2 regions of the Streptomyces sp. NPDC007346 genome follow, and region 1 is predicted to be linked to the other one. Evidence: riboswitches for the same ligand, from Rfam matches in the RefSeq annotation. Region 1 holds a riboswitch; the other holds the start of a gene.
What was found. Region 1 has a riboswitch for glycine ahead of gcvT (glycine cleavage system aminomethyltransferase GcvT). Riboswitches for the same ligand answer to the same signal wherever they lie in the genome.

Region 1 (20,674 bases):
ACTTCGAGGACACCGCGGCCCTCGGCGTGGCCCTGGTGGAGGAGACGCTGGGCAGCCTGCACGGGCTGATCGCCGCGGTGCTCGCGGAGACGGGCGACAGCGAGGAGCGGCTGGACCGCAGCGTGGCGGTGATCGCGCGGCACGTCGGCGCGCAGCCCGCCCACTTCCGGTTCATCGCCCGCGAGCAGCACGGCGGGGTGCGCCCGGTGCGCGAGGCCATCGCCGCCCAGCTGTTCCGGTTCGCGGAGGAGGTGGCCGTGGCGCTCGGCCAGGAGCCGGGGTCGGCCGGGTGGAGCGAGGAGGACCTGCTGATGCTGGGCGGCCTCTACGTGGACCACATGGTGATCACCGCGTCGGCCCTCCTGGAGGCCGGTCCGCGGCATGAGCGGGACATCGTCGAGGTCGCCCGGCGGCGCCTGCGCCTGGTCTCGATCGGCCGCGCCCACTGGCTGGACGAGGGGTGAACGGACAGGGCCGGGGAACGGCGCTTGACCCTCCTGCGACAGGAGGCTCTACGGTCCCCGGACATGAAGATCATCGTCCATGACACCGCCTCCGCCCTGCTCGACCTCCTGCACCGCCCGCACGCCCAGCGGCCCGACGCCCTGCGCGAGATCCTCGCCCCGTTGCAGGAGGTGACGTCCCGGGTGGGGATCGGGGACCTGGTCGAGACGCACCGTACGGGCAGCGGCTTCCGGCTCGACCGGGACGACCCGCGCCACCTGGCGGCCCTGGAGCGGATGCGGCAAGCGCGGGTGTGGCAGCGGATCGAGGAGTCCCTCGCCGCCGCACGGGAGCGGCTGAGCACGGCGGCGCCCGCTGCGCGGACGGCCGGCACCGTGCATGTGGTCCTGGTCCTCGGTGACCCCGACAACCCGCTGACCACCCTGAACGACGGCTACTTCGGCTTCGGCGGCATTCCCGGGGCGATCCTGCTGACGATGTGGCCCACCGCGACCAGCCTGGCCAGGATCGAGTACGCCGCGGCCCACGAACTGCACCACAACGTCCGCTACGCCAACGTGGTCTGGGACCCGACGGCGGTCACGGTCGGCGAGCAGGTCGTGGCCGAAGGGCTGGCCGAGGCCTTCGTACGGGAGCTGGCGGGCGAGGCCGCCATGGGCCCCTGGGCCACGACGCTGTCCGGCGCGGAGCTGGACGAGGCCTGCGCGAAGGTGGCGGCCGGAATCGACGTCGCCGGGATGCAGAACCTCCCCGCGTACGTGTACGGCGACCGCACCACGCGCCATCTGGGGCAGCGGCCGGTCGGACTGCCGGACTTCGCCGGATACGCGGCCGGGCTGCGCTTCGTGGACGCCCACCTCGCGGCCTCCGGGCTGACCGCCGCCGCGAGCGTGGCCCTGCCCGCGCGCGAGGTGCTCGCCAACGCGGGCGTGCCGACCACCGCGTGACCCGGCTCCGCGCCCCGTACCCCCGGCTCCCGTCCGCCCGGCTGCGGGAGACTGGACCGGTGATGAGCGAGGACCGCCGCCCGCAGGGGCCGCCCGCCGACGGGCTGACCGTCGGGCGGACGGCCGCGCTCGTCGGGGTCAGCGTGAAGACACTGCACCACTGGGACACGATCGGTCTGGTGCGGCCGGGCGGGCGCACACGGGCCGGATACCGGGTGTACGGGGACGACGACGTCGCCCGGCTCCACCGGGTCCTCGTCTACCGGGAGATCGGCGTCCCGCTCGCCGAGATCGGGCGGCTCCTGGACGACCCGGGTGTCGACGCGCGCGAGCATCTGCACCGGCAGCGCGGGCAGCTCGTGGACCGGATCTCCCGGCTGCGACGGATGGTCGGAGCGGTGGACCGGATGCTGCTGGAGTCGAAGCCCGGGATTCGGCTGTCCCCCGAGGAACAGGTCGAGATCTTCGGGGCCGACTGGCAGCCCGGCTGGGCCGACGAGGCCGAGGAGCGCTGGGGCTCCACGGACCAGTGGGCGCAGTACGCGGAGCGGGCCGCCGGGATGAGCGCCGAGGATTGGAAGGCCGTGGCGGCGACCACCGAGGCCCTGAACACCGACCTCGCCGCCGCGTACCGCACCGGCGTCGCCGCCGGATCGGACCGGGCGAACGCCCTCGCGGAACGGCACCGCGCGCTGATCTCCACGTACTTCGACTGCACGTACGCCATGCAGGTCTGCATCGGCCGGACGTACATCACCGACCGCGGGTACGCCGCGCACCACGACGCGATCGAGCCGGGGCTCGGCCGATGGCTGTGCGCGGTGATCGCCGCGAACGCCGGGGCCCACGGCGTCGATCCGGAGTCCGCCACCTGGGAGTGACGGCGGGCCCTTCAGCCGCCGGCCGCGTACACCTCGACGACCTGGGCGGCGGCCTCGGCCAGCAGCTCCCGGGCCTCGGGCGGGGCGAGCACCTCCAGGTTCGGCCCGAAGGAGAGCAGGGAGCGGGCCCAGGCGACCTCGGGGACCGCGAGTTCGGCCAGCAGCCACCGGGCCGGCCTCTCCCCGGCCCGGGGTTCGTCCGGCTGCGGCTCCCCCGTCAGCACGCCCGCGTGCAGGCGCCGGAACAGGTCCAGCCGGGAGCGGTGCACCCGGACCCGCAGACGTACCCCGCCGGGGCGCCGCTCCACCTGGGCGCGCAGCACGTCCCACACCTCGCCCAGCTCCACCCCGGCCCGCCGCCGCGCCGGCTCCTCGGTGCGGTCGGCGGCCCGGATCCGGTCGGCGCGGAAGAGGCGGCTGGTCTGCTCGGCGGCCGGGCGGTGCGGGGCGGGCAGGGCGGCCATCACCTTGCGCAGGGCGGAGCTGAGCGCGGCGTCCAGGCCGAGCGCGGCGTGCGCGCCCTCGGTGGCCAGCACGAACAGGGCGCGGGCCTCGTCGGTGGTGAGGCCGGTGACGTCGGTGCGGAAGCCGTGGAGGACGGCGATGCCGCCGTACCGGCCTGATCCGCCCCGGACCTCACTCGATCCTCCCCGGACCTCTCTCGATGCAGCCCAGTCCACCCTGCCGCGGCCCGGTCCGGGGGGCAGGCCCTACTCGGTGCGCGGGGCCTTCGCCAGTTGGCGGGACTGGGCGACGAGGCGGTCGGCGCTGTCCCAGACCTCGGCGTCCTCCTCCAGGAAGCCGCCCGCGAGGTTGCGGGTGGTGATGGAGACGCGCAGCGGTCCCGGGGCGGGGCGGCAGCGGATGTGGGTGGTGAGTTCGACGGTGGGGGTCCAGCCGGTGAGGCCCAGCTCGAAGGAGGTCGGCGGCAGGGCGTCCACGGTGAGCAGCAGGGAGAGGGCGTCGGGGTCGCGGCCGTCCGCGAGGCCGAACCAGCCGCGCATCTCGCCCTTGCCCGACGGGGCGCCGACCGCCCAGCCGACCGTGGCCGGGTCCAGCCTGATGTCCAGGCGCTCGGTGATGGCCGAGCTGCCGGGGATCGGGGCGTTGCCGTCGGCCGCGCCGAGGCACTGCTCACGGGCGGGCATGGCGGGCGGCAGGGCGGTGGTGCGTACGTCGTCGGGGAGGGCGTCCAGGTCGCCGTAGGTGGCGAGGACCCGGATGCGCTCGATCTCGCTGCCGTCCTCGGCGTACTGGAAGAGGGAGGCCTGGCCGGTGGAGAGGGTGCGGCCGGTGCGGACGGTCTGGGTCCGGATCACGGCGGGGCCGGGGACGGAGGCGGTGAGGTAGTGCGCGGAGACCGAGAACGGGTCGGGGTGCGGCAGGGCCTCGCCCAGCGCGCGGCCGAGGAGCGCCAGCAGATAGCCGCCGTTGACGGCGTGGATGATGGTCCAGCCGGCGGAGAGCTCCGCGTCGTAGACGCCTTCCTCGCGCGGGGTGACCGCGGTGTCCCGGTCGAACTCGCTGTCGCCGATGGTTGCCCGTGCGGTCTGTGCCGCCGCCTCTGTCGCTGCCTGTGCCATGGCATGCACGGTACATCGATCGCCCTACTGAGCGGTAGCTTTTTGGGCGAGATCACCGCCTCAGGTCGCCGCCGGGCCCTCCTCCGCCCGCGCGGAGGAGCGGTTGTACGCGCGGGGCGCGCGCCAGTGGAAGCGCAGGGCCAGCAGGCGCAGGCTGAACGCGGTGATGACCGCCAGACCGCTGGTGACGGCGTTGAGGGTGTCGAAGCGGATGCACAGGACGACCATGGTCGCGCCGACGATGGCGGGCACCGCGTACAGGTCGCGGTCCCAGCGCAGCAGCGAGGGCACCTCGTTGGCCAGCACGTCCCGCAGCACGCCGCCGCCCACCGCGGTGGCCAGCCCCAGCGCGGCGGACGCCGTGAGGCCGAGGCCGTACTCGTACGCCTTGACCGTGCCGGTCACGCAGAACAGGCCGAGCCCCGCCGCGTCGAAGACGTTGACGCCGGTCTGGATGCGCTCCACGTGCGGGTGGAGGAAGAAGACGAGCCCGGCGGCGAAGAGAGGGGTGGTGAAGTAGCCGAGGTCGGTGAAGGCCGCGGGCGGGATCGCGCCGATCATCACGTCACGGAACAGCCCTCCGCCCAGCGCTGTCACCTCGGCGAGGACCGCGATGCCGAAGACATCGAAGTTCTTGCGTACGGCGAGCAGGGCGCCCGAGATCGCGAAGACGAAGATCCCGACGAGGTCGAGCGCATGCTGGACGGAGGGCGTGAACAGTTGGGTGAGCACCGGACAATTGTGCCCGTCCTACTCCTTGGCTCCGTCCTCCGCCGGTACGGAGCCGGACGCGTCGGCCTGGCCCGGCACGTTCGCGGGCAGCTCGGCGGCGGTCTTGAGGGCCGAGCCGGTTCGGGAGACCTCGGCGGTCCCGGACGGCCCGGCGGTCTCGGGCTCCTCCTTCTCGGCCGGGGCACCGGCGGCCGGGGTCCCGGGTGAGGTCTCCCCCTCCGACACCTCCACCGCCTCGCTCGCCACCGCCTCCGTGGAGACGACCGCCTCGATCCCGGTCGCCAGGGTCTGCTTCACCGTCCCGGCCTCGATCTCGGCCGTGAAGTGGCAGGCCACCTTGTGCCCGTCGCCCGTGTCGAGCAGCGGCGGGCGCTCCGTGGCGCACTTGGTCTCCTGCACCCACGGGCAGCGGGTGTGGAAGCGGCAGCCGGCCGGCGGGCTGGCCGGGGAGGGCAGGTCGCCGTGGAGCAGGATGCGCTCGCGGCGGTCCTCGACCTCGGGGTCGGGCACCGGGACCGCCGACATCAGCGCCTTGGTGTACGGGTGCCGGGGCCCCGCGTACAGCGCGTCGCTCGGCGCCTCCTCGACCAGCCCGCCCAGGTACATCACCCCGATGACGTCCGAGATGTGCCGGACGACCGCGAGGTCGTGGGCGATGACCAGGTAGGTCAGGCCCAGCGACTCCTGGAGCTCCTCCAGCAGGTTGATCACCTGCGCCTGGACCGAGACGTCCAGGGCGGAGACCGGCTCGTCGCAGATGATGACGTCCGGCTCCAGCACCAGCGCGCGGGCGATGCCGATGCGCTGGCGCTGGCCGCCGGAGAACTCGTGCGGGTAGCGGGACATCGCGTTGGCCGGCAGGCCGACCTTGGCGAGGATCTCCTTGATCTTCTCCCGGCGCTCCGCCTGGTCCTTGCCGATGTTGTGGGCGGCCATGCCCTCGGCCAGGATCGACTCGATGTTCTGCCGGGGGTTGAGGCTGCCCAGGGGGTCCTGGAAGACCATCTGGAGGCGGCGGCGGAAGGACCGCATCTCCTCCGAGGGCAGCTGCGCGAGGTCGGTACCGTCGAAGACGACCGCGCCCTCGGTGATGTCGTTCAGCCGCAGCACCGCGCGGCCGAGCGTCGTCTTGCCGCACCCCGACTCGCCGACCAGGCCGTAGGTCTGGCCGGCCTCCACGCTGAGCGAGACACCGTCGACGGCGTAGACATGGCCCACCGTACGGTCGAAGAAGAGGCCCTTCTTGACCGGGAAGTGGACTTTGACGCCGTCCAGTTCGAGCAGGCTCATGCCGGGACCTCCGCCTTGGGCAGGACCGGGTTGACGCAGCGGACCTGGTGTCCGGCGGTGCGTGGTTCGGTCAGTTCGGGGGTGCCGGTGAGGCACTCCATCGTGTAGTGGTCGCAACGGGGTGCGAAGGCGCAGCCGTCGGCCCAGGCGATCTTGTCGTTGATGGAGCCGCGGATCGGGTTGAGCGGCTCGCCGCGCGGCGCGTCCAGACGCGGGATGGAGCCGAGCAGCCCGTGCGCGTACGGGTGGGTGGGGTGGGCGAACAGCTCGCGGCGGCCCGCCGATTCCACCGCCCGGCCCGCGTAGAGCACGTTGACCTCGTCGCAGAGGCCGGCCACCACACCGAGGTCGTGGGTGATCATCAGCAGGGCGGTGCCCTCCTGGTCGACCAGCTCCTTGAGCAGCTCCAGGATCTGCGCCTGGATGGTGACGTCCAGGGCCGTCGTCGGCTCGTCGGCGATCAGCAGGCGGGGCGCGCAGGCCACCGCCATGGCGATCAGCGCGCGCTGGCGCATACCGCCGGAGAGCTGGTGCGGGTACTCCTTGAGCCGCCGGTCCGGGTCGGGGATGCCGACCCGGTCGAGCAGGGACACCGCCTCCTTGCGGGCCTTCTCGCCCTTGAGGCCGCGGTGGCGCTGGAGGATCTCGGTGACCTGGATGCCGATGGGGATGACCGGGTTCAGCGAGGAGAGCGGGTCCTGGAAGATCATCGCCAGCTGGCTGCCGCGCATGTCGCGGAGCTTGCGCTCGCTGATGCCCAGCAGGTTCTGGCCGTCGAACTCGGCCCGTCCGCCGATCCGCACACCCTTGCGGGGCAGCAGCCCCATCAGGGCGAGCGAGGTGACGGACTTGCCGCACCCCGACTCGCCCACCAGGCCGACGACCTGGCCCTGGTCGACGCCGAAGGAGACGCCGTCCACGGCCGTGGCGTCCTTGCGGCCGCGCGCGGTGAAGGTGACACTGAGTTCTTCAACTGAGAGCAGTGGCATAGGACTTCAGCCTCGCAGCTTCGGGTCGAGGGCTTCGCGCATGGACTCCCCGAGCAGGGTGAAGCCGAGTGCGGTGATGATGATCCCGATGGCCGGATAGGCGGCCATCATCGGCTCGTTGTCGAAGAAGCGCTGCGCCTGGGAGAGCATCACGCCCCACTCGGGAACGGCCGGATCGGGGTTGCCGAGCCCCAGGTAGGACAGGGCCGCCGCCTCGATGATCGCGGTGGCGAGGCTCAGCGTCGCCTGGACGATCACCGGGCTCAGGGAGTTCGGCAGGATCTGGGTCAGCACGATCCGCTTGCGCCGGATCCCGACCGCCTTCGCGGCGAGCACGTAGTCCGCGCCGCCCTGGACCAGCATCGAACCCCGCAGCAGGCGGGCGAAGATGGGGATCTGGACGACACCGACGGCGATCATCACGGTGGTCAGCGACTGCCCGAGCACGGCGGCGATCGAGACGGCCAGCAGCAGGGACGGCAGCGACAGCATGATGTCGGTGATGCGCATGACCACGGTGTCGATGCGCCGGCCGATCTTGCCGCCGAGGGTGGCGGCGGCGCCGGAGACGATGCCGACCGAGGCACCGACGATCAGGCCGATGAGCATGGAGACCACACCGACGAGAAGCGTCTGCCGGGCTCCGACGAGCCAGCGGGAGAACATGTCGCGGCCCAGGTGGTCCAGGCCGAACCAGTTCTCGCCGCGCATGCCGACGAACCTGCCCTGGTTGGGGAAGACCTCGCTGCGCCAGTTCTGGGCGGTGGGGCCGTGCGGCGCCACCATCGGGCCGACGACGGCGACGAGCACGAAGGCCGCGATGATCGCCGCGCCGATGATCGCCATCTTGCTGGAGCGCATACGGCGGAACGCCTCGCGCCACAGGCTGGTGCCGGCGACCGACTCGGAGCTCTGGGTCAGCTCGGCGAGGCGGTCGATCTTGTCTGCCTTGTTGGTCATGATCGTCACGTCAGTGCACCCGCACTCTCGGGTCGATGATGCTGTACGCGAGGTCGACCAGGAGGTTGATGAGCACGTACACCATCGCGATGAAGAGAATGAACCCGACGAGGACCGGGTAGTCGCGCCCGTCGATCGCGGTACGGATGAAGGAGCCGATGCCGCCGAAGTCGAAGACGGACTCGGTGAGCACCGCACCGGAGAGCAGGCTGCCGGTCAGCAGGCCGACCGCGGTGATCACCGGCAGCAGCGCGTTGCGCAGCACGTGGCGTCCGCGTACGACGCGCTTGTCCAGGCCCTTGGACTCGGCGGTGCGGATGTAGTCCTCGCCGAGCACCTCCAGGACGCTGGCGCGGGTCATCCGGACGATGACGGCGAGCGGGATCGAGGCCAGCGCGACGGCCGGCAGGGCCAGGTGCATGATCGCGTCCCAGCTCGCGTCGAGTTCGCCGGTCAGCAACCCGTCCAGGACCGAGAACCCGGTGATGTCGGTGGCGTTGAGTCCGGTGGTGAGCCTGCCCTGGCTCGGGAACCAGCCCAGCTGGACGGAGAAGATCCCGCGCAGCAGCATGGCGAGGAAGAAGACGGGGATGCAGATGCCGAGCAGCGATCCGGAGACGGAGGCGACGTCCAGCCAGCCGCCGCGGTGCTTGGCCGCCAGATAGCCCATCGGGATGCCCACGACCACGGCGATCAGGATCGCGGCGACGCTGAGTTCCACGGTGGCGGGGAAGCGCAGGGTGAATTCCTCCCACACCGGCTGTCCGGTCTGGGTGGAGGTTCCGAGGTCGAGCTCGAAGATGCGCTTGAGGAAGCGCCAGTACTGGACGTGCACCGGCTCGTCGAGCCCGAGTGCACGGTTGATCCTCGCCACTTCGGCTTCGGTGGCCCGTTCTCCCAGGATCGCTGAGGCGGGTCCGCCGGGCAGTCGGTTCAGCCAGAGGAACAGCAGGACCGACAGGCCGAGCAGGGTGGGAATGAGCTGGAGAAGTCTTCTTACGACGAGTCGCAGCACCCCGCATGCCCCTTTCTCACGTGCGTCGATGCGGATCCGCCCGGCCACCTGGTAGCTGTGGCCGGGCGGACCCGCTGGTGTGCGATTACTTGAAGGAGACCTCGGCGAAGTTCTCCTGCGTCAGCGGGGAGACCTTCGGCGGGTTGACGTTCTTGGCGAACGCGATGGCCGGCGGGGACGACGAGATCGGCACGCCCGGGACGTACTCCATGATCGCCTCGTTGGCCTTCTCGTACGCCGCGGTGCGACCGGCGGTGTCGGTGACCTTGGAGGCCGCGTTCACGGCGCCGAAGACCTTCTCGTCCTTGAAGCCCCACTGCTTGTCGGGGCCGGAGAACCAGGTGCCGATGAAGTTGTAGCCGTCGTTGAAGTCACCGGTCCAGCCGAGCAGGTGCAGGGCGCAGGAGCCGGACTCGGTGGCGTCCAGGTAGTCCGGGGCCCACTTCATGGCCTTCGGCGTGATGGTGATGCCGGCCTTCTCCAGGTCGGCCTTCATCAGCTCGAACATGTCCTGCGGGGCAGGCATGTACGGGCGGGTGACCTCGGTCGGGTAGCAGAAGTCGATCTTCAGCTTCTCCTCGCCGGCCTGCTTGAGGAGGTCCTTCGCCTTGGCGGTGTCGAACGGGTACGTCTTCACCTTGTCCGAGTAGCCGGCGACCGTGTCGGGCATGAACTGCGTGCCGACCTTGCCGCCCTCGGGCAGCTGGGTGTTGACGAGGTTCTCGCGGTCGATGGCGTGCGTGATCGCCTGCCGGACCTCGAGCTTCTTCAGCGCCGGGTTGGCCGACTGGCTCATGCCCACGTAGAAGATGTTGAAGACGTCACGGGTGGGGACCTCGTAGCCCTGCTTCTCCAGCGTCGTCACATCGGCCGGGGCGACCAGGTCGTAGCCGTCGATGTCACCCGCCTGGAGCGCCTGGCGGCGGGTCTCCTCGGTGGAGATGGTGCGGAAGACCAGGTTCTTCACCTTGGCCTTGTCGCCCCAGTAGTCGTCGAAGCGCTCCAGGGAGACTTCCTTGTTCCCCTTGTTCCACTTCACGATCTTGTACGGGCCGGTGCCGGCGACCGTGCCGGCCTCCTGGCTGTACTTGGGGTACGTGATCGCGTCGCCCTTGGCGGTCGCGTCCTGCTTCTCGTACTCCTTGAGCGCCTTCGGCGAGTGGATCGCGAGCGCCTGGAGGGAGAATCCGCCCGGCAGGTTCGCCGAGGGCTCGTTCACCTCGATGACGGCCGTGTTCTCGTCCTTGGCGGTGCAGGACTTGTAGTTCGGCTTGGGCGCCTCGTCGTCCTCGTTCTTGGCGAACCCGCCCATGATGGTCTGCCAGTAGTAGGAGACCGCGCTGGACTGGTACGTGCCCTTCCAGTTGAACCAGTGGTCGTAGTTCGCGCAGACCGCGGCGGCGTTGAACGCCTCGCCGTCGTGGAACTTCACGCCCTGGCGCAGGTTGAACGTCCAGACCTTGCCGGCCGCGTCACCCTCCCACGTCTCGGCGAGGCCACCGACCAGCTTGCTGCCGCCGGGCTCGTGCTCCAGCAGCGCCTCGAACGCCTGACGGGTGACGCGGAACGTCTCGCCGTCGCTCGCGAGGGCCGGGTCGAGGGAGCCTGGGTCACCGGAGCCGGCGAAGACGAAGGTGTCCTTCCTGTCGCCGCCCTTGGAGCCGCCCTCGTCCCGCTCGCTGGAACAGCCCGTGGCGATCAGACCGACAGCGACCGCTGCCGTGATCGCCCGGCCGGCCCGGGACTTGAATATGCGCATGGGTCCACCCCTGGTTCGCCATGTGGTGAGGTTTGATGGCCGCACACTACAGACGGGGTACACCGCAAGAGAACAGTCCGGATAGCGGTGAGACCTAGTCGAGACCCGGACAGTTGACAAACCGTCCAGATCCGGGACATCCCTCCACGCCCGGTTCACACGCCGGACATCTGGCGGTGCTCAGCGAGGCAGGGGCGCCGAGCGGCCCGGCTCCACCTCAACCGCGCAGTTCAGAGGTGCCGCTGGGGCGGGTGCCCGTAGCCGGGGGCGACGGCCGGCGGGGCGGCCGGGGCGTGCGCCTCGCGGTCGTAGAACGGGCGGGCGTTGGCGCGCAGCCACATCGCGACCGGGTCGTACTCGTCGGACATGGCGACGGTGGAGACGGGCAGCCCGTCGGGGACCGTGCCGATCGACTGCCGCATCATCGCGCGCACCGCGTCGACGGAGGCCCGCCCGGTGTCGTACAGGTCGAGCCCGATCGTGAGGTACGGGACGCCGACGGCGGGGTGCACCCAGGCGCGGCGCAGGGAGCGGACGGCCGGGGTGCGGTGGGCGTTCTGGGTGAGCTGGGCGTAGAACTGCGGGAGTTCCACGGCGGGCTCGGTCAGCCGGAGCGGACCTGCGGGCAGCCGGTCCAGGCCGGTGGCGATCCGGCGCAGGTCGAGCCAGGGGATGCCGACGCCGCCGCCGGGGGCGTGCGGGTTGAGCCAGATGCCCCAGCGGTCGGGGAAGAGGACGCGGGCGATGTCCCGTCCGGAGACCAGCTCGTGGGCCCGGCTCCAGCCGCTGGCGGAGAGCTCCTGGGCGGAGGTGACGCACGGGGCGTACCCGAGGCCGTCGATCTCCATCGACCCGTACTGGGCGTCCGGGGAGCCGGCCGTGCCGTTCCAGAGCAGCATCCAGACCCGGCCGTCGGCGAGGGCCGCGAGCAGCGCCTCGTAGGCGTCGTAACGCCCGGGGCTCACCTGGCGCAGCATGTGCTCGACCTGCCCGGTCGCCGCAGTGCCTGACGCACTCACCCTGGGTCCCGCCCCTCATCGATCCGTCCGACGCTCCCGGGCACACGGGAGCGGCCTCGCCATCAAACCAGCTTAGGCGCCACTTCTGACACCGACTTGACGCCACGGTCGGGCGGGGCCGGAACGCGGGCGCCTTCCGAGGCGGCCGGTGGCCTTCGCGCCGGTACGTCTCGCCGCCTCGCGCCGGTATGTTCCGTGGCCCTCACGCCGGTCCGTTCGGTCGCTCTCATGCCGGTCCGTTCCGTGGCCCTCACGCCGGTCCGTTCCGTTGCTCTCACGCCGGTCCGTTCAGTGGCCCTCGCGCCGGTAGAACGGCCGTACCTTCTCGCGCATCCAGTCGCCGACCAGGTCCTGGGCCATGTCCAGCAGGACCAGGTTCACCGGCCAGGGCACCTCCACCCGGCCGAGCGCCCGGCCCAGGGCGTCCATCGGGACGCTCTGGCCCGTGCCGTCCCAGGCGGCGAACTCGACGCCGACGAAGAGGACCGGGTCGCCGCCCTCGATGCTGGCGAGCGCCCGGCGGGCGGTGCTCACCACGCCGGTGGCCTCGAACTCGGCGGAGACGGCGGTGAGGAAGTCGACCGGGTCGTGCTGCCAGTCCGGTTCGTACAGCTTGACCCGCCCGCCGGTGGCCGGGCCGTCCAGGGCGGTGCGCCCGGCCCGGCAGAGCTCGGCGACGGCGGGCGGCGGCAGCGGTATGCCGACCGCGCCGCCCGGGTTCACCGCGATGCCGACCTGCGGGGGCAGGCCCCGGGCGAAGTCGCGGGCGGGCGCCACGGCGAAGGACATGTGGCTGCCGACGCAGCTGAGGAACTGGCCCTCGGAGCTGAAGACGGGGACGTACGCGGCGCCCTCGATGTCCATCATCGGCAGGTCCAGGTCGGCGCTGGCGGGCGAACCGCCGTTCGGCAGCGGCACCCAGACCGAGCTGCGGCCCAGCACCTCGACCAGGCGGCCGCCCGCGTCGGCGACGCCGAGGGAGGCGGTCAGCACCTCTTCGAGCTCGTTGGCGGGCCACCCGTGCTGGGGGTGCGCCGGGGCCGGTGCCGGAATGTCCACTGCCTCTGTGCCTCTCTCCGCTGCCTGTCGCCCCTTCCGGGGCCTCACCCGTAGGCCAGAACCCTAACCGGAACGGCCGTCCGTGAAGGAGATCCGGTTCAGCGCGCTCGCGGCCTCCCGGTCCAGCAGCACCGCCGAGCCGCAGCCGGCGGGCAGCGTGCCGCGTTCGGTGGAGCGGATCAGCCGGGCGACCGCGTGGCGGTGGCGGGCGAAGGCGTAGCCGGAGACGCCCCGGCCGCGTTCGCGCTGCCCCCGGCGGGCCGTCTCCGGGTCCACGTCGAGGAGGAGCAGGTGCAGGGTGCGGTCCCGGCGGGCGGCGTGCAGGGCGAGCCAGCGGCGTACCCAGGTCTGCGTACCGCAGTCGTGGACGACGACGGACTCGCCGGAGCGCAGGACCGTCCAGAGGCCGAGGTAGTGGGCGACCCGGACCAGGGGGCGGTAGAGGGCGTAGGGAAATAAGCGGGGCAGGGCCGCGGCCCAGAGGTCGCGGGTGTTCTGGGAGTCGATGGCGCGGCCGCTCACCGCCCGCCGGATCAGGGTGGACTTGCCGCCGCCGGGGAGCCCGGAGACGACCACGATGTCGCCCGCGGTGAAGTCGAGGCCCGACGGGCCCCGGCCGGTGCGCCCGCGCAGGTCGCGTACGACCGGCGCGGGGGGTTCCAGCAGCTCACGTGCGGGTGCGCCGGGCTGTGCGGGCATCGCGCCGTGCGCGACCCCCGCGGTCGGTACCGACCGCTGCAACGCCATCGCCCATCCCCCTGCTGTCGGGCCACCCACGCCTGCTCCTGAAGTGTAAAGAAATGGCAAGGCGGCACAACCACTCCCGCCGTTCGCACATGTGTGGGTACCGGCCGCCCCACTCTGCCGCAATGCGTGCGATGATGACCCCGCCAACTGCATACCGGCCGTTCGAATCCGCGCGGGAGAGTTCCGGCCACAGCTGTGAGCCGGGCGCCGAAGGAGCAAGATCCTCCCTTGAATCTCTCAGGCCCCGTACCGCGTGGATGAGGCAGATCTGAAAAGCGAGCCGCCCGGCGGCTCCACCCAAGGTGCAAGCCGACCCCTGTGAACAGGGGCGCTCCTCTCCGGGGCGTACCCCGTCAGGGGATATCGGCGAACCTCTCAGGTTCCGATGACAGATGGGGAGGATTCGTCCTGATGTCGTCATGCCCTGGAGCCGTATCCATGAGCACTGCCCCCCGTCTCATCGCCCTCGACGCGCTGCACCGCTCGCTCGGCGCCACCATGACCGACTTCGCGGGCTGGGACATGCCGCTGCGGTACGCCAGTGAGCGCGACGAGCACAACGCCGTACGCACCCGGGCCGGTCTCTTCGACCTGTCGCACATGGGCGAGATCACCGTCACCGGCCCCCAGGCCGCGGCCTTCCTGAGCTACGCGCTGGTGGGCAACATCGCCACCGTCGGCAACGGCCGGGCCCGCTACACGATGATCGTGCAGGACGACGGCGGGATCATGGACGACCTGATCGTCTACCGGCTGGGCGAGACCGAATATATGGTCGTCGCCAACGCGGGCAACGCCCAGACCGTGCTGGACGCGCTGACCGCCCGCGTGGAGGGCTTCGACGCCGAGGTGCGCGACGACCGGGACGCGTACGCGCTGCTCGCGGTCCAGGGCCCCGAGTCCCCCGCCATCATGAAGGCCGTCACCGACGCGGACCTGGACGGGCTGAAGTACTACGCGGGGCTGCCGGGCACGGTCGCCGGGGTCCCGGCGCTCATCGCCCGTACCGGCTACACCGGCGAGGACGGCTTCGAGCTGTTCGTCGCGCCCGAGCACGCGGAGGCCCTGTGGCGGGCGCTGACGGAGGCCGGTCAGGCACACGGGCTGATCCCCTGCGGCCTGTCCTGCCGTGACACGCTGCGCCTGGAGGCGGGCATGCCGCTGTACGGGCACGAGCTGACGACCGCGCTGACCCCGTTCGACGCGGGTCTGGGCCGGGTCGTGAAGTTCGAGAAGGAGGGCGACTTCGTGGGGCGCGAGGCGCTCCAGGCCGCCGCCGAGCGCGCCGAGGCCGCCCCGCCGCGCAAGCTGGTGGGCCTGGTCGCCGAGGGCCGCCGGGTGCCGCGCGCCGGCTTCCCGGTCGTCGCCGACGGCAAGGTGGTCGGCGAGGTCACCTCCGGCGCCCCCTCCCCCACCCTGGGCAAGCCGATCGCCATGGCGTACGTGGACGCGGCCTTCGCCGCGCCGGGCACCGAGGGCGTGGGCGTGGACATCCGTGGCACGCACGAGCCGTACGAAGTCGTCGCGCTGCCGTTCTACAAGCGCCAGAAGTGATATCCCGGTAGAAACCGGGCCCTCTCGCGCCCGCAGGCGTCACGGAAGTGACGTACCTCTGTCTCACACCGTAAGACCACCGTTCATCAGCACTCCCCCGCGTACAGGAGAATTCAGGTCATGAGCAACCCCCAGCAGCTGCGGTACAGCAAGGAGCACGAGTGGCTGTCGGCCCTCGAGGACGGCGTCGCCACCATCGGCATCACGGAGTACGCGGCCAACGCGCTCGGTGACGTCGTCTACGCCCAGCTTCCGGAGGTCGGCGACACGGTGACCGCGGGCGAGACCTGCGGGGAGCTGGAGTCGACCAAGTCCGTCAGCGACCTGTACTCGCCGGTGACCGGTGAGGTGACGGCGGCCAACCAGGACGTCGTGGACGACCCCTCTCTGGTGAACTCCGCTCCCTTCGAGGGCGGCTGGCTGTTCAAGGTGCGCGTCACGGAGGAGCCGGCCGACCTGCTCTCCGCCGACGAGTACACCGCGTTCTCCGGCAACTGAGACCTTAAGGGACCCCCTGATGTCGCTTCTGAACTCCTCCCTCCACGAGCTGGACCCGGACGTCGCCGCCGCCGTCGACGCCGAGCTCCACCGTCAGCAGTCCACCCTCGAAATGATCGCCTCGGAGAACTTCGCTCCGGTCGCCGTCATGGAGGCGCAGGGCTCCGTCCTCACCAACAAGTACGCCGAGGGCTACCCCGGCCGCCGCTACTACGGCGGTTGTGAGCACGTCGACGTGGTCGAGCAGATCGCGATCGACCGGATCAAGGAACTGTTCGGCGCCGAGGCCGCGAACGTCCAGCCGCACTCCGGTGCGCAGGCGAACGCCGCCGCGATGTTCGCGCTGCTGAAGCCGGGCGACACGATCATGGGCCTGAACCTGGCCCACGGCGGTCACCTGACCCACGGCATGAAGATCAACTTCTCCGGCAAGCTCTACAACGTGGTCCCGTACCACGTCGACGAGAGCGGCCTCGTGGACATGGAGGAGGTCGAGCGCCTCGCCAAGGAGTCCCAGCCGAAGATGATCGTGGCCGGCTGGTCCGCCTACCCGCGCCAGCTCGACTTCGCCGCCTTCCGCCGCATCGCGGACGAGGTCGGCGCGTACCTGATGGTCGACATGGCGCACTTCGCGGGCCTGGTCGCGGCCGGTCTGCACCCCAGCCCGGTGCCGCACGCCCATGTCGTCACCACCACCACGCACAAGACCCTCGGCGGTCCGCGCGGCGGCGTGATCCTCTCCACCCAGGAGCTCGCCAAGAAGATCAACTCGGCGGTCTTCCCGGGCCAGCAGGGCGGCCCGCTGGAGCACGTGATCGCGGCCAAGGCGGTCTCGTTCAAGATCGCGGCGGGCGAGGAGTTCAAGGAGCGCCAGCAGCGCACCCTGGACGGCGCCCGCATCCTCGCCGAGCGCCTGGTCCAGCCGGACGTCACCGAGGTGGGCGTCTCCGTCCTCTCCGGCGGCACCGACGTGCACCTGGTCCTGGTCGACCTGCGCAACTCCGAGCTGGACGGCCAGCAGGCCGAGGACCGCCTCCACGAGCTGGGCATCACGGTCAACCGGAACGCCATCCCGAACGACCCGCGCCCTCCGATGGTCACCTCGGGCCTGCGGATCGGCACCCCGGCCCTGGCCACCCGCGGCTTCGGCGCCGAGGACTTCACCGAGGTCGCGGAGATCATCGCCTCCGCTCTCAAGCCGGCCTACGACGCCGACGACCTCAAGGCCCGCGTCGTCGCACTGGCCGAGAAGTTCCCGCTGTACCCCGGCCTGAAGTAGCACCTGGCCTGCGATTCTGCGCATAAAGGCGGGGCACCGCGCACACTGAACGAGTGAGCGCGGTGCCCCGACCCGTGTCCCCCGCTCCACCCTTTGCACCTGATTGTCCCGCGGGCCCCACCCCGGCCCGTACCGAACCACCTGGCCCGTTCCCGCACCACCCAGGCAGACAACGGCGTCTTCCAACCCCAAGGAGTCCTCCCGTGGCCATCTCGGTCTTCGACCTCTTCTCGGTCGGCATCGGCCCGTCCAGCTCCCACACGGTGGGCCCGATGCGGGCCGCCCGGATGTTCGCGCGCCGCCTGAAGAACGAGGGGCTGCTCGCACACACCGCCTCGATACGGGCCGAGCTGTACGGCTCCCTCGGCGCGACCGGCCACGGCCACGGCACGCCCAAGGCGGTCCTGCTCGGCCTGGAGGGCGAGTCGCCCCAGACCGTGGACGTGGAGTCGGCCGACGGCCGGGTGGAGGAGATCCGCTCCAGCGGCCGGATCAACCTGCTCGGCATGCACGAGATCGCCTTCGCCTTCGACGACGACCTGATCCTGCACCGCCGCAAGGCGCTCCCGTACCACGCCAACGGGATGACGATCCTGGCGTACGACACCGAGGGCGCCCCGCTTCTGGAGAAGACGTACTACTCGGTCGGCGGCGGCTTCGTCGTGGACGAGGACGCGGTGGCCGGCGAGAACCCGATCGTCCCGGACGACACGGTCCTGCGGCACCCCTTCCGCACCGGGGACGAGCTGCTGCGCCTCTCCCGCGAGACCGGCCTCTCCATCTCCTCGATGATGATGGAGAACGAGCTGGCCTGGCGCACCGAGGCGGAGATCCGCTCCGGCCTGCTGGACATCTGGCGCGTCATGCAGGCCTGCGTCTCGCGCGGCATGTCCCGCGAGGGCATCCTCCCCGGCGGCCTCAAGGTCCGCCGCCGCGCCGCGAACTCGGCCCGCCAGCTGCGCGCCGAGGGCGACCCGCAGGCCCACGCCATGGAGTGGATCACCCTCTACGCGATGGCGGTCAACGAGGAGAACGCGGCGGGCGGCCGTGTGGTCACCGCCCCCACCAACGGCGCGGCGGGCATCATCCCGGCCGTCCTGCACTACTACATGAACTTCGCGGCCGGCGGCTGCACCGAGACGGAGAAGGAGGACAGCGTCGTCCGCTTCCTCCTCGCCGCCGGGGCGATCGGCCTCCTCTTCAAGGAGAACGCCTCCATCTCCGGCGCCGAGGTCGGCTGCCAGGGCGAGGTCGGCTCGGCCTGCTCGATGGCGGCCGGAGCCCTGGCCGAGGTCCTGGGCGGCTCCCCCGAGCAGGTGGAGAACGCCGCCGAGATCGGCATGGAACACAACCTGGGCCTGACCTGCGACCCGGTCGGCGGGCTCGTCCAGATCCCGTGCATCGAGCGCAACGGCATGGCGGCGGTCAAGGCCGTGACGGCGGCGAAGATGGCGCTGCGCGGGGACGGCAGCCACAAGGTCTCCCTGGACAAGGTCATCAAGACCATGAAGGAGACGGGCGCCGACATGAGCGTGAAGTACAAGGAGACGGCCCGGGGCGGGCTCGCGGTGAACATCATCGAGTGCTGAGAACGGCTTGCGGACCGGAATTCAACGGAATGAAGACCGTGGCCGGACTGGCATTTCCAGGAGATCGGTCCGGCTGCCGTTTCCGCGGTGCGTCACACGCACACCGAACGCCCCCCCATTTCTTCTTGACCGCCATGAGATATTCCAGAGATTTCCGGGAAACCGTTCATGGTGCGATTCGCTGCCGTCAGTCGCTGTAGCCGCCCGTGAAAACGGGCCCTCCCCGGGTCTTCCGGGCCTGTCCGATGAAAGCCGGATGAAAGCCCGACGAAAGTCCTCTACGCACACCCCGCCGCCCTCGTCCGCGCCGACAATGCTCCGGCGTGAGTCCGTGGGCCATCGCGTCATCGGGCTCCGCGGCCGGCGGAGCCCGGGGGCAGCGCCCCGGGGGGCTCGGCGGTCTGCTCACCGAGTACCGCCGCATTGGTCGGCTCACCGCAGGAAGGCCCGCGAAAAGGCCAGGCCAGGCCCCGTCCGTGCGTGCGGAACCGAGGGCCGTGCCACCTGACGGCCTGTTGACAGGCGGGCTGACGGGCAGGTAGCCCCCTCAAGGCTGGTCACCCTGCCGTGAGATGACGCCGCTGCGCGAGGCTTCCGCGACATCACCACCGTCGCGCCCCGTCGCACGATGGCTCACCCCCAACAGCGAATCCGACGCTCCTGCCGACCTGCCCTCAGCCGGCCCCGTCGTCGATTACTCCGCTATCCAAGAGGAAACCTTCTCCACCCGCCAGGTCCACCGACGCCACACCTCGTGGTCATGAGCGTGTGCGCGACCGCGGTCCGGGGAACCACCTCTCGCCGTCGGAGTACGGCGTCACTCAACCGAACTTCCCCGCCACCGCATCACGCGATCCAGCCGAAAATCAGGCGACTTCACATGAGGATCTGCCGCTTCGGGAAACGGCAAAGCTAGGTTGGCCGAATGAACTCATTATCTGGCCGATCCGGAATGGATCGGCGGGCGCTGGTAGCCGCGTCCACCACTGTGGTGCTCTGGGCCTCGGCGTTCGTGTCCATTCGCGCCGCCGCCGACTACTTCGACCCCGGGGCTCTGGCGCTGGGGCGGCTGCTGACAGGCTCCCTCGCGCTGGTCTGCCTGCTGGTGGTGCAGCGCGGTGGAGTGCCGCCGCGGCAGGCCTGGCCCGGGATCGTGGGGTCGGGGGTGCTCTGGTTCGGCGTCTACATGATCGTGCTGAACTGGGGCGAGCAACTGGTGGACGCGGGAACGGCGTCCATGGTCGTCAACGTGGGGCCGATGGTGATCGCGCTGCTCGGCGGCTGGTTCCTCAAAGAGGGATTCCCGCCCCTGCTGCTGGCCGGCATGGCCGTGTCGTTCGTCGGCGCGGTGGTCGTCGGCGTCTCGACCTCCGGCGGCGGATCGTCCTCGGTCCTCGGCCTGGCGCTCTGCCTGCTGGCTGCCGTGGCGTACGGGGCCGGTGTGGTGTTGCAGAAGCCCGCACTGCGGCATGCGAGCCCGATGCAGGTGACGACGTACGGCTGTCTCATCGGCACCGTCGCATGTCTGCCGTTCAGCGGGCAGTTGGTGTCGAACCTGTCCCAAGCGCCACTGGCAGCCACGCTCAACGTCGTCTATCTGGGGCTCTTCCCCACGGCACTGGCCTTCACCACCTGGGCGTACGCGCTGTCGCGGACCACCGCCGGGAAGCTGGGGGCAACCACCTACGCGGTGCCCGCCGTGGTGATCGTCATCTCGTGGCTCGCCCTGGACGAGGTGCCGGGCTGGGTCACACTCCTCGGCGGCGCCATCTGCCTGGGTGGAGTGGCCGTGTCCCGCATGCCGGGCTTCCGCAGGCGGGGAGATGAGGAGAGCGCGGCGCCGGCCGCTGCGGCGGAGACAGCGCGCTGAGTCACGGGCCGAGGCCGGCAGAGCCGGCGGCGACACCGACAGGGGCGGAGACACGATCTCCCCGCCCCTGTTCTCCTGCCCGCTCGTCCCCCTCTTTCCGCGCCTGACGCTTCACAGGATGAGCGTGGTCTCATTTCTTCCCAGCTCGTAGCCGAACTGGATTCGGGTGTGCGCCCCCAGCTCATGTTTCATCGCCGCGATATGCCCTTGCAGTGACCGTTCACTGATACCGAGCCGACGGGCGATCTGCTTGTCGGGATATCCGGCTATGAGCAGCTTTCCGATCGACTTCCGCAGCGAGGGGATGACCTGCTCGGCCGCTCTCGCGGCATGTGTCGAAACGAAGGGAAAGGGCTTCGCGCGGTCCCATGAGCGTTCGAATATGTCTCTGAGGAAGCGCACGATCGCGGGCTCTCTGATGGCAATGGCGTTGCTACG
Region 2 (10,245 bases), on a different contig from region 1:
CGGCGTCGACGGAGACGCCGACGAGGCGTCCGGGCAGGGAGCGGGCGAACTTCTCGCGGACGGCCATGAAGCCGGCGTGCGGGCCGCCGAAGCCCATCGGGACGCCGAAGCGCTGGGTGGTGCCCACCGCGATGTCCGCGCCGAGGGCGCCCGGCGAGGTGAGCAGGGTCAGGGCCAGCAGGTCGGCGGCGACGGTGACGACGGCGCCGAGCTCGTGGGCCTGCTCGATGACGGGCTCGATGGCGCGCACGGCACCGGAGGCGCCCGGGTACTGGAGCAGGACGCCGAAGACGCCGCGCTCGGCGATCTCGGCGGGGATGCCGTCGCCGAGGTCGGCGACGACGACCTCGACGCCGGTCGGCTCGGCGCGGGTCTCGATCACCGCGACGGTCTGCGGCAGGGTGTCGGCGTCGACCAGGAAGACGCCCTTCTTGACCTTGCCGACGCGCCGGGCGAGCGCCATGGCCTCGGCGGCGGCGGTGCCCTCGTCGAGCAGGGAGGCGCCGGAGGTGGGCAGCCCGGTCAGCTCGGCGACCATCGTCTGGAAGTTGAGCAGGGCCTCCAGGCGGCCCTGGGAGATCTCCGGCTGGTACGGCGTGTAGGCCGTGTACCAGGCGGGGTTCTCCATGACGTTGCGCAGGATGACGGGCGGAGTGAAGGTGCCGTAGTAGCCGAGGCCGATCATCGGGGCGAGGACCTTGTTGCGGTCGGCCAGCGACCGCAGCTCGGCCAGCACCTCCGCCTCGGTGCGCGCCGAGGGAAGGTTCAGGGCCTCCGCACTCTTGATCACGTCGGGCACCGCGGCGGCGGTCAGCTCGTCGAGGGAGCCGTAGCCGACCTGGGCGAGCATCTTCGCCTGGGCTTCGGCGTCGGGCCCTATGTGGCGCTGCTCGAACGGAATGCCCTGCTCCAGCTGGGAGAGCGGAGTGCGACGGGGGGTCATGGTGGAGGCCTCCTGGTCTGTCACGACCTGCGAGGGGCACCACGGCGTGGGTGCCCGAACGGCCTCCCCCTCTGTCATCTCAACCTGAGAGCTTCACCGGCCCGCCCGGAGGCGTGCCGACTTTCACCGTCGGTGAGGGTGGAGCCCGCCCCGGCATGCGCCGCACGAGCCCGCCCTGCTTTCCAGAGTGACCTCGTCCGTGCGGTACGGGGGCCTGAGAGATTCCGGGGAGGATTTGCTCCTTCGGCGCCTCCGGATTCTGCACCGGAGGACTCTCCCGCACGGGGTCAGCAGCCATCTGCCAGCCTACCAGCGGCCATCCCCGCGGAGGCCTCGAGTGGCCGACACCACGGATCTGCACTTGTCTGGTGCTGGTGGAACGACAGGGGACCACCCCGACGTGACAGGGCCCCCTCGAGCAGTGGCGACCAGTGGGAGGCACCGTGCAGACCGATATCGATCCGCGCCGCCTGATCGGCCGCAAGGCGTTCGATCGCGAGGGCGCCAAGATCGGAACGGTGGATGAGGTCTATCTCGACGACGCGACCGGTGTGCCCGAGTGGGCGGCCGTCCGCACCGGCCTGTTCAGCAGGGACGCCTTCGTCCCGCTGGAGCCCAGCGAGTTCGTCGAGGACACGCTGCGGGTCCCCTTCGACCGCGCGTTGATCAAGGGCGCCCCGGACTTCGGCGTCGGCCGGCACCTCTCCCCCGAGCAGGAACTCCAGCTCTACCGCCATTACGGTCTGGACTCCCCGCCCGCGGCGGAGAGCGGCCCCGACCGCGACTTCGGCAGACTGGCGGGCCAGGAGGAGTAGTCGACCGGGTCGCGGACCAGGGGCAGCGGATCGGCCGGGCTCAGCTCCGGGTCGTCGACGCGGAACGTGACGACCCGGCCGACCGGCCCTCCGGGCTCCTCGAACCGGACCGTCACCCGGCCCACCCCGCTCCCCTGCACCCAGCCGTGCCCGTGCACCGCGTGGCGTACGTCGTGGCCGGCGGGCCAGCGCCGGGCGGCAAGCTGCTCGGCGCTCTCCCGGTCGGGCTCCTCGTCCACCGGTCCCCCGCCCTGCGCGCCCTCCGCGACCGGTTTCTCGGGCACCGTCGAGCGCGCCGCCAGCTCCCGGGCGTCGGCGGCCTGCGCGAAGAGGTCCTCCTGCGTGAAGTCCGCGAGCCCCGTGACACCCACGCCCAGGAGCCGTACGCCCCCGGTGGTGTCGACGGCCTCCAAGAGCCTCGCGGCCGCCTCACGGACCACTGTGGGGTCGTCCGTGGGGCCTCTGAGGGTCTCGGAGCGGGTCAGGGTGGAGAAGTCGTAGCGGCGCACCTTCAGCACCACCGTGCGCCCCGACCGGTCGGCCGAGCGCAGCCGCTCCACGCACCGCACGGCCAGCCGCTCCACCTCGGCGCGCACCCGCACCCGGTCGTGCAGGTCCACGTCGAAGGTGTCCTCGACCGATACGGACTTGGCGTCCCGCTCGGCGACCACCGGCCGGTCGTCCAGCCCGAGCGCCATCCGGTGCAGCCCGTGGCCGTGGGCCTTGCCGACCAGCCGTACGAGCTCGGCCTCGCCCGCCTCCGCGAGGTCGTGGACGGTGGTCATGCCGGCGCGCCGGAGGTGGTCACCGGTGGCGGGGCCGACGCCGGGCAGCGTCCGTACGGGCATGGGGGCCAGCAGCTCGCGCTCGGTACCCGGCTCCATGAGCACCAGGCCGTCCGGCTTGGCCTGCTCGGAGGCGATCTTGGCGAGCATCTTCGAACCGGCGAGACCGACCGACCCGCTCAGCCCGGTCACCTCCCGGATGGCCGTACGCAGCCGCTCCCCCGTCGCCCTGGCCGACGCCGAGTCGTCCGCCGTCCCGCCCGCCTCCAGATCGACGAAGGCCTCGTCCAGGCTCAGCGGCTCCACCAGCGGCGAGAGCCGCCCCAGGAGCTCCATCACCTGCTCGCTCACCGACCGGTACAGCGAGAAGCGGGGCACCAGGTAGGCGGCGTTCGGCGCGAGGCGTCTGGCCTGGGCCGTCGGCATCGCCGAGTGCACGCCCAGGAGCCGTGCCTCGTACGAGGCGGTGGCGACCACGCCGCGGGGGCCGAGGCCCCCGACCACGACCGCCTTCCCGCGCAGGCTGGGCTTGGCCGCCTGCTCCGCCGAGGCGTAGAAGGCGTCCATGTCCAGGTGGAGGATGGTCGGCGCGGGTCTCACACCCCCGATGCTGCCTCACGCCACTGACAACGGGATGGTTCCGGCACTCCGTGGAGTGCCGGAACCATCCCGTTTTCGCCTTGTCCGGTGCGCTCAGCCGCTCATCCGGCGCGGTTGCGGCGCCGGGCCAGCTCGTCGGCCGGGTTGTTGCCGATGAGGGTCTCACCGGTGTCGACCCGCTCGCCGTGGAGCTGGGAGAGCGCCGCGTCCACGTCGCGCCAGACGACCCCCACGGCGATTCCGAAGACTCCCTGGCCGCCCTGGAGGAGGCTGACGACCTCGTCGGGCGAGGAGCACTCGTAGACCGTCGCCCCGTCGCTCATGAGAGTCATGCGCTCCAGGTCCTGGAACCCCCGGGCCCGCAGGTGCTGGACCGTGGTGCGGATGTTCTGCAGAGCCACCCCGGTGTCCAGGAACCGTTTGACGATCTTGAGGAGGACCACGTCCCGGAAACTGTAGAGACGCTGGGTCCCCGACCCGTAGGCCGGCCGCACGCTCGGCTCGACCAGCCCCGTGCGCGCCCAGTAGTCCAGCTGGCGGTAGGTGATGCCCGCCGCCGCGCACGCCGTCGGTCCGCGATATCCGATATCGCTCGCCGCTGCCACGCCGTCCGCTGCCACCGCCGCCGGCGCAGCCGGCTGCCTGATGGCGTGGTCGGCTCCACTGCCGTGCTGCGGATACGGCCCACCCGCCGCCGTACCGTCGCCGCTGCTTCTCACGCCGACCTCCGTCCTTGACCTGCCCACTCGAAGGTAGGCAGTCACTGGGGGTGCGTCAACGATCGCCACACTCGGCACGCCGAGTGATAATCACCCTGAGGGTGGTTTCCCGTGTCTCGCTTCCGGGAAAGGCTTTTCGGATGCGCTGACGACACCCCTGCGGGACGGTCACTGACTGTTGGTACCGAAGTCCTCCGGTGAGATCTGGTCGAGGAATTCGCGGAACTTCTCCACCTCGTCCTCCTGCTCGTCGGGGATCGCGATGCCCGCATCGTCCAGCACGCCGTCACTGCCGTAGATCGGCGTTCCGGTCCGCAGGGCGAGCGCTATGGCGTCGGACGGCCGGGCGCTCACCTCGACCCCGCTGGCGAAGACGAGCTCCGCGTAGAAGACCCCTTCGCGAAGGTCCGTGATCCGGACCTCGGTGAGCTCCTGGCCCACGGCCTCGAGCACATCCTTGAACAGGTCATGGGTCAGCGGCCTGGCCGGAGCCATGCCCTGCTGGGCGAAGGCAATGGCGGTCGCCTCCCCAGGACCGATCCAAATGGGGAGGTACCGGTCGCCTCCCACTTCACGCAGGAGAACGATCGGTTGGTTGGAGGGCATTTCCACCCGGACACCGACAACGTCGAGCTCGTTCACACAGCAACCCTAGGACGTGCTCGCCATGTTTGGGTAGTCGGGCTCCCCCGAGCTCAGTGCAGACGGCTGCGCAGAGCGGTCTGGACGAGCGCGGCGTGCAGCCGTACGGAGAGCTCGGCCAGCTCGTTCGCCGTGGCCTCGGCATGGGCCCTGGTCTGCGGATTGCGGTGCAGACGCAGCGGCGCGACCAGCTGCTCGACCAGTCCCGCCTCACGGTCCGCGGAGGCGCGCATGGCGCGCAGATGGCGTGGTTCCAGGCCGAAGCGGCCCAGCTCCGCCACCAGCTTGGCCACGGTCACCATCTCGGCGTCGTAGCCGCCCCCGGGAGCCGCGACGATGAGCCCGTAGGACTCCCACTCCTCCAGCTGCTCCTCGTCGACCTGGGCGGCCGCCAGGAGCTCGGCCCGCCCGACCCGCGCGGCGGTCGCCGTGCCGGGACCGGAATCCCACACCCCGTCCCCGAGGTCGCGCTGGGCCCCCGGTGAGGGCAGCACGGGCTGCTCGCCCCGGGCCAGGGCGTCCAGGTGCTCGCGGATCACCTTGAGCGGCAGGTAGTGGTCCCGCTGCATGCAGAGCACCTGCGCGAGGCGCTCCACATCGCCGGGAGCGAACTTCCGGTACCCGGACGGAGTCCGCTGCGGCTCGACGAGCCCCTCGGCCTCCAGAAAGCGGATCTTGGAGATCGTGACTTCCGGGAACTCTTCGCGCAGTTGGGTGAGCACCGTTCCGATGCTCACCCAGCGCGCGTCCGCGGTGGCGGCGCCGTCACCGGCACCGCCTGTCGGTGTTCGCAGCATGGGCCTTCCTGGGGTCCCCCCGGACGGACTCCGGGGGCTGGTCACACGCCCCGCGGGCTCGCGTAGAAGACCAGGCGGTACTTCCCGATCTGGACTTCGTCGCCGTTGGACAGCAGGACCGAATCGATGCGCTCACGGTTGACATAGGTGCCGTTGAGGCTGCCGACGTCACCCACGGTGAAGCTACCGTCCGGACCCCTGCGGAACTCCACATGACGCCGCGACACGGTCACGTCGTCGAGGAAGATGTCGCTCTGCGGGTGACGGCCGGCGGTCGTCAGGTCACTGTCCAGCAGGAAACGGCTGCCGGAGTTCGGGCCACGGCGCACGACCAGCAGCGCCGAGCCTCCGGGCAGCGCGTCGACGGCGGCCTGGGCCTCCGGGGAGAGCGAGGGCAGGGCCGTCTGGCCCGTCGCCTCGGCCTCGTACGCCTCAAGACCGGAGATGGAGATGGTGGACGTGGTCTCCGAGGCACGCTCGGGAACACCGCCCCGCAGCGGCGCGCCGCAGTTGGAGCAGAATCGGCTGGCCTCCGCATTGCGGTGACCGCACCTCGTACAGACCGGCATCGACGAGCCCTCCGGGGTGAACCCTCCACCCGCACTTGAGGTTGATGGTTCGCCGAAACCTATTGCCCCGGCACCGGCAGGGTCAACGGACGACACGCCGGGACCACCCGGAGTGCCGTCACCGGACACCTCATCGCGGAAGAGCGGGCGCTCCGCTTCCTGCTCCTCGCCCTGGCCGTGGCGCGGAGCACGGTGGCGGGCAGCACTGTTGCTGTCCTCGCGTGCGCTCTTCCCGAACAACTTCGCAAACAACTTCACGGGCGATTCCCCTTGACCGACATAGACCCGCCCGTGGGGCAGGACGAACCCTGAATGAACACACCTGCCGACCCGGACATCTTCACAACGTCCGTATCCACTCGACAGTTTCCACCACGCACCACCAATCCGGTGCGCCGACCCCCCGCAACCTCACACCCTCGTCCACCGGCCCTTCGGCCCGGCGCGCTCACGGGGTCGACGACCGAGCGTAGTCAGGCCGCTTCGCCGGTCGCAAGGCGTCGACGACGATGTCGTCGGAACGCTCCACCACCGCCGTGGCCTGCTCCTTCTCCAGCGTCTGCACCACACCGCCGGGGATGTTGAGGGCGGGCTCCAGATCCTGCGGCTTGCCGATCACCTTGAACTCGTAGGGCGCTTCGATCTTCTTGCCGTCCACCTGGATGTCACCGCCGTCCCCGGCGAAGTACGTGTTGGCCACCACCCGGACGCCGTTGACCTCGATGGCCTCGGCCCCGGCCGCGCGCAGCTCCTGGATGGTGTCGAGCAGCTTGTCGGCCGCGACCGCGCGCGAGGGGTCGCTGATGGTCAGCGTGATGCCGGGGCCGTGCGCCGCCACCGTACCCGCGAGGATCCCCAGTTGCCGCTCCTTCTCCAGCGTCTGCTTCCGGGCCTCCTCGGCCTGGTCCGAGCTGTTCTCCAGCTCGGTGCGCTGGTCGTCCAGGCGCTGCTTCTCGTCCGCCAGGCGCTGGGTGCGATCGTCGACCTCGTCGAGGATCCGGACCAGGTCCTCCTGCCGCGCTCCGCGCAGCGTGTTGTCGTCGTTGGTGGACCGCACCTGGATGGCCAGCCCCAGACCGAGGCCGAACAGCAGCACCGCCACGATGAGTTGAGCCCGGCTCAGCCGGGGCGGCCACAGGCCCGCCAGCAGCCTCTGACGCCCGGAGACCTCCTGCGCGGCCGGTGGGCGCGCAGGGGCGTCCGGTACGGCGGAATCAGCGGTGTCCGGCTGTTCGCTGGGCGGGTTCTCGTCGTTGTTCATCGGCCTCAAGCCCGGAAGACGTGCCGACGGATCGCGGCGGCGTTGGAGAAGATCCGGATGCCGAGCACGACCACGACACCGGTGGAGAGCTGAGCGCCGACACCCAGTTTGTCGCCGAGGAACACGATCAGCGCGGCGACGACGACGTTGGAGAGGAACGACACCACGAAGACCTTGTCGACGAAGATGCCGTCGAGCATGGCCCGCAGCCCTCCGAAGACCGCGTCGAGCGCCGCGACCACGGCGATCGGGAGATAGGGCTCGACCACCGCCGGTACCTCGGGCCGGACCAACAGTCCGACCACGACTCCCACGACGAGGCCCAGTACGGCGATCACGATGTGCCCTTCCCTGATTCTGCCGCATCACTGCCGGCGGCCTTCGGCTCTGCTGTACGGACGATCAGGCTCGGTGCGGCGGGGAGCCGCACCTTCGCCTGATCGGACAAGCTGGTGCGGATGTCGAAGCTCTCCTTGAGCGCGTTGAGGTACTGGCCGTCGGCGCTGCCCCGGAACGCGGAGGCGAGGTTCTTCCCGTCCCCCACCGCCAGCACGGTGTACGGCGGTACGAGCGGTCTGTTGTCGACCAGTATGGCGTCGCCCGCGGCGCGGATCGCCGACAGTGCCGTCAGCCTTTGCCCATTGATGGCGATGGCCTCGGCACCGGACTCCCACAGGCCGTTGACGACCCGCTGCATGTCCCGGTCGCGCACCCGGCCCGTGTCGGCGAAGCTCGACGACTCGCGGGGCCCGCCGCCGCCCTGATCGGTGTTCTTGGCGTCGTCCACGACGAGCTTCACCCCGGGACCCTCGACCGGGGTCGCCCCGGACAGCAGGGCCACCAGCTCTCCCTGGTCCCCGCCGTGACGTTCCAGGGCCTTGCGCTGCCGCTCGCCCACGTCACTGCGGAGCTTGTCGACATCCGACTCCAGGGTGTCGGCCGCGCGGGTCTCGGCGTTGATGCGGTCGATCAGCTCTTCGCGCTCCTTCGCGACGACCGGCGCCGACACCTGCGCCTCGGCGGCACCCAGGGTGACCACGAGGGCGGCCACCACCAGGCCGGCGGCCAGGCCGAGCTTCGACTTGAGCGTACGGGGCAGCTCCGCGCTCCCGTCGGCCCTGCGGCGGGCCGAGGCCTCCGCGTACCCCTCGTCGAGGCTGTGGGCCATCACGTTGTTCAGCAGCGACATGGAGGCGTCGGGGCGTGCGGGTGGCGAGGGGGTGCTCCGATCGGGGGGCTGCTGCGACATGCCGCACATCGTCGCACGTCACCACGGCTACCGCCGAATGGCCCCACCGGTGCACCGGGACGCCCTGGACGGGGAGTTCCGGTGCACCGGTGTCAGGAGGTCACTCGCCTGCGCTCTCCACCACGGCCGACCACTCGTCGAGCAGCGCCTGCGCGGAGGCGTCGTCCGGGCCTTCCGCCCACAGATGGGTGACGGCCTCCGCCCGGTCGGGGAGCACCATGATCCACCGTCCGTCCGCCTCGACCACCCGGACACCGTCCGTGGTGTCCACGCTGCGGTCTCCTGCCGCCTCGACGACGCTGCGCATGACGAGGCCCTTGACCGCCCACGGCGTCGCGAGGTCGCGGCGCAGGACGTGGGCCCGGGGGATGCGGGCGTCGATCTGGCTGAGGGTGAGCTGGGTCCGCGCGACGAGTCCGATGAGCCGGACGAAAGCGGCCGTCCCGTCGAAGACGCTGCTGAATTCGGGAACGATGAACCCGCCGCGCCCGTCTCCTCCGAAGATGGTGGTCTCTTCGCGTCCCACCCGGGTCAGGTCGTCGGGCGAGGTGGTCGTCCACTCCACCTGGGTGCCGTGGTAGGCCGCCACCTGTTCGGCGACGCGCGTGGTCGTCACCGGCAGGGCGACCCGTCCGCTGCGCCGCTCGGCGGCGACCAGGTCCAGCATGACCAGCAGGGCCCGGTCGTCCTCGATGATCCGGCCCAGCTCGTCCACGAGGGAGAGCCGCTCACCGACCGGGTCGAACCGTACGCCGAAGGCGGCCCGTGCCGAGGAGACGATCTCCCCGAGCCGGACGAGCCCGGCGCGGCGTGTCTCGACGGACTCGGTGGGCCGCGATTCGTCGAGCCCCGGGTTGATCGTCAGGGCGTCCACCCCGAGCCGCCCGAGCAGGCTGGGCAGCACAAGCCCGGCGGAGCCGTTGGAGGCGTCCACGACGACCTTGAGCCCCGAGTCGGCGATCCCCGCGATGTCGACGTTGCGCAGCAGGGAGCCCGTGTACGAGTCGAAGACGCTGGACGGGAAGTGCAGGTCCCCGATCTCGCCGGGGAAGGCCCTGCGGTACTCCTGGCGGGCGTAGACCCGGTCCAGCTTGCGCTGCTGCGCCTGCGAGAGGTCGGCGCCCCGCTCGTCGATGAACATGATGTCCACCGAGTCGGGCACCCCCGGCGACGTACGGATCATGATGCCGCCCGCACTGCCTCGTGCCGTCTGCTGCCGGGCCACGGGCAGCGGTACGTTCTCCAGGTCGCGTACGTCGATGGCGCTGGCCTGCAACGCGGAGATGACGGCCCGCTTCAGGGCACGCGCGCCTCTGGAGTGGTCACGGGCGGTCGTGACCGTCGACCCCTTCTTGAGGGTCGTGGCGTAGGCGCCGGCCAGCCGGACCGCCAGCTCGGGGGTGATCTCGACGTTCAGGATCCCGGAGACGCCGCGCGCCCCGAAGAGGTGCGCCTGCCCGCGGGATTCCCAGATCACCGAGGTGTTGACGAACGCGCCGGCCTCGATGGTCTTGAACGGGTACACCCGCACGTTGCCCTGGATGATCGACTCCTCGCCGACCAGACACTCGTCACCGATGACAGCGCCGTCCTCGATCCGGGCCGCCCGCATGATGTCGGTGTTCTTGCCGACCACGCAGCCCCGGAGGTTGCTGTGCTGCCCGATGTACACGTTGTCGTGGACCACGGCCTTGTGAAGAAAGGCGCCGGTCTTGACGACCACATTGGATCCCACGACCGTGTGCTCACGGATCTCGACGTCCGCCTCGACCTTGGCGTAGTCACCGATGTACAGCGGCCCGCGGAGCACGGCGTCCGGATGGACCTCCGCGCCTTCGGCCACCCACACACCGGGCGAGATCTCG

Region 2: it holds a riboswitch for glycine, as region 1 does, so the genes downstream of both, AB0917_RS30810 (glycine dehydrogenase (aminomethyl-transferring)) here and gcvT (glycine cleavage system aminomethyltransferase GcvT) in region 1, are expected to answer to the same signal.

The regions. Positions count from the first base shown of each region.
Region 1 is NZ_JBEYKR010000002.1:41,213-61,886, reverse strand. It holds gene AB0917_RS01110 (TetR family transcriptional regulator) at 1-464, shown strand, start outside; gene AB0917_RS01105 (DUF2268 domain-containing putative Zn-dependent protease) at 528-1,412, shown strand; gene AB0917_RS01100 (MerR family transcriptional regulator) at 1,472-2,293, shown strand; gene AB0917_RS01095 (WYL domain-containing protein) at 2,305-2,973, opposite strand; gene AB0917_RS01090 (thioesterase family protein) at 3,004-3,876, opposite strand; gene AB0917_RS01085 (trimeric intracellular cation channel family protein) at 3,937-4,608, opposite strand; gene AB0917_RS01080 (oligopeptide/dipeptide ABC transporter ATP-binding protein) at 4,627-5,898, opposite strand; gene AB0917_RS01075 (ABC transporter ATP-binding protein) at 5,895-6,887, opposite strand; gene AB0917_RS01070 (ABC transporter permease) at 6,894-7,856, opposite strand; gene AB0917_RS01065 (ABC transporter permease) at 7,858-8,862, opposite strand; gene AB0917_RS01060 (ABC transporter substrate-binding protein) at 8,948-10,621, opposite strand; gene AB0917_RS01055 (enhanced serine sensitivity protein SseB C-terminal domain-containing protein) at 10,852-11,598, opposite strand; gene AB0917_RS01050 (enhanced serine sensitivity protein SseB) at 11,929-12,699, opposite strand; gene AB0917_RS01045 (ATP-binding protein) at 12,763-13,446, opposite strand; glycine riboswitch at 13,610-13,708, shown strand; gene gcvT (glycine cleavage system aminomethyltransferase GcvT) at 13,885-15,000, shown strand; gene gcvH (glycine cleavage system protein GcvH) at 15,121-15,498, shown strand; gene glyA (serine hydroxymethyltransferase) at 15,518-16,777, shown strand; gene AB0917_RS01025 (L-serine ammonia-lyase) at 16,981-18,366, shown strand; gene AB0917_RS01020 (DMT family transporter) at 19,292-20,236, shown strand; gene AB0917_RS01015 (LuxR C-terminal-related transcriptional regulator) at 20,348-20,674, opposite strand, start outside.
Region 2 is NZ_JBEYKR010000183.1:1,648-11,892, reverse strand. It holds partial or broken gene AB0917_RS30810 (glycine dehydrogenase (aminomethyl-transferring)) at 1-943, opposite strand, end outside; glycine riboswitch at 1,136-1,233, opposite strand; gene AB0917_RS30805 (PRC-barrel domain-containing protein) at 1,387-1,758, shown strand; gene AB0917_RS30800 (DNA polymerase IV) at 1,680-3,143, opposite strand; gene AB0917_RS30795 (MerR family transcriptional regulator) at 3,245-3,862, opposite strand; gene AB0917_RS30790 (bifunctional nuclease family protein) at 4,031-4,504, opposite strand; gene AB0917_RS30785 (MerR family transcriptional regulator) at 4,558-5,301, opposite strand; gene AB0917_RS30780 (FHA domain-containing protein) at 5,343-6,128, opposite strand; gene AB0917_RS30775 (DUF881 domain-containing protein) at 6,319-7,131, opposite strand; gene AB0917_RS30770 (small basic family protein) at 7,137-7,469, opposite strand; gene AB0917_RS30765 (DUF881 domain-containing protein) at 7,466-8,380, opposite strand; gene AB0917_RS30760 (mannose-1-phosphate guanyltransferase) at 8,481-10,245, opposite strand, start outside.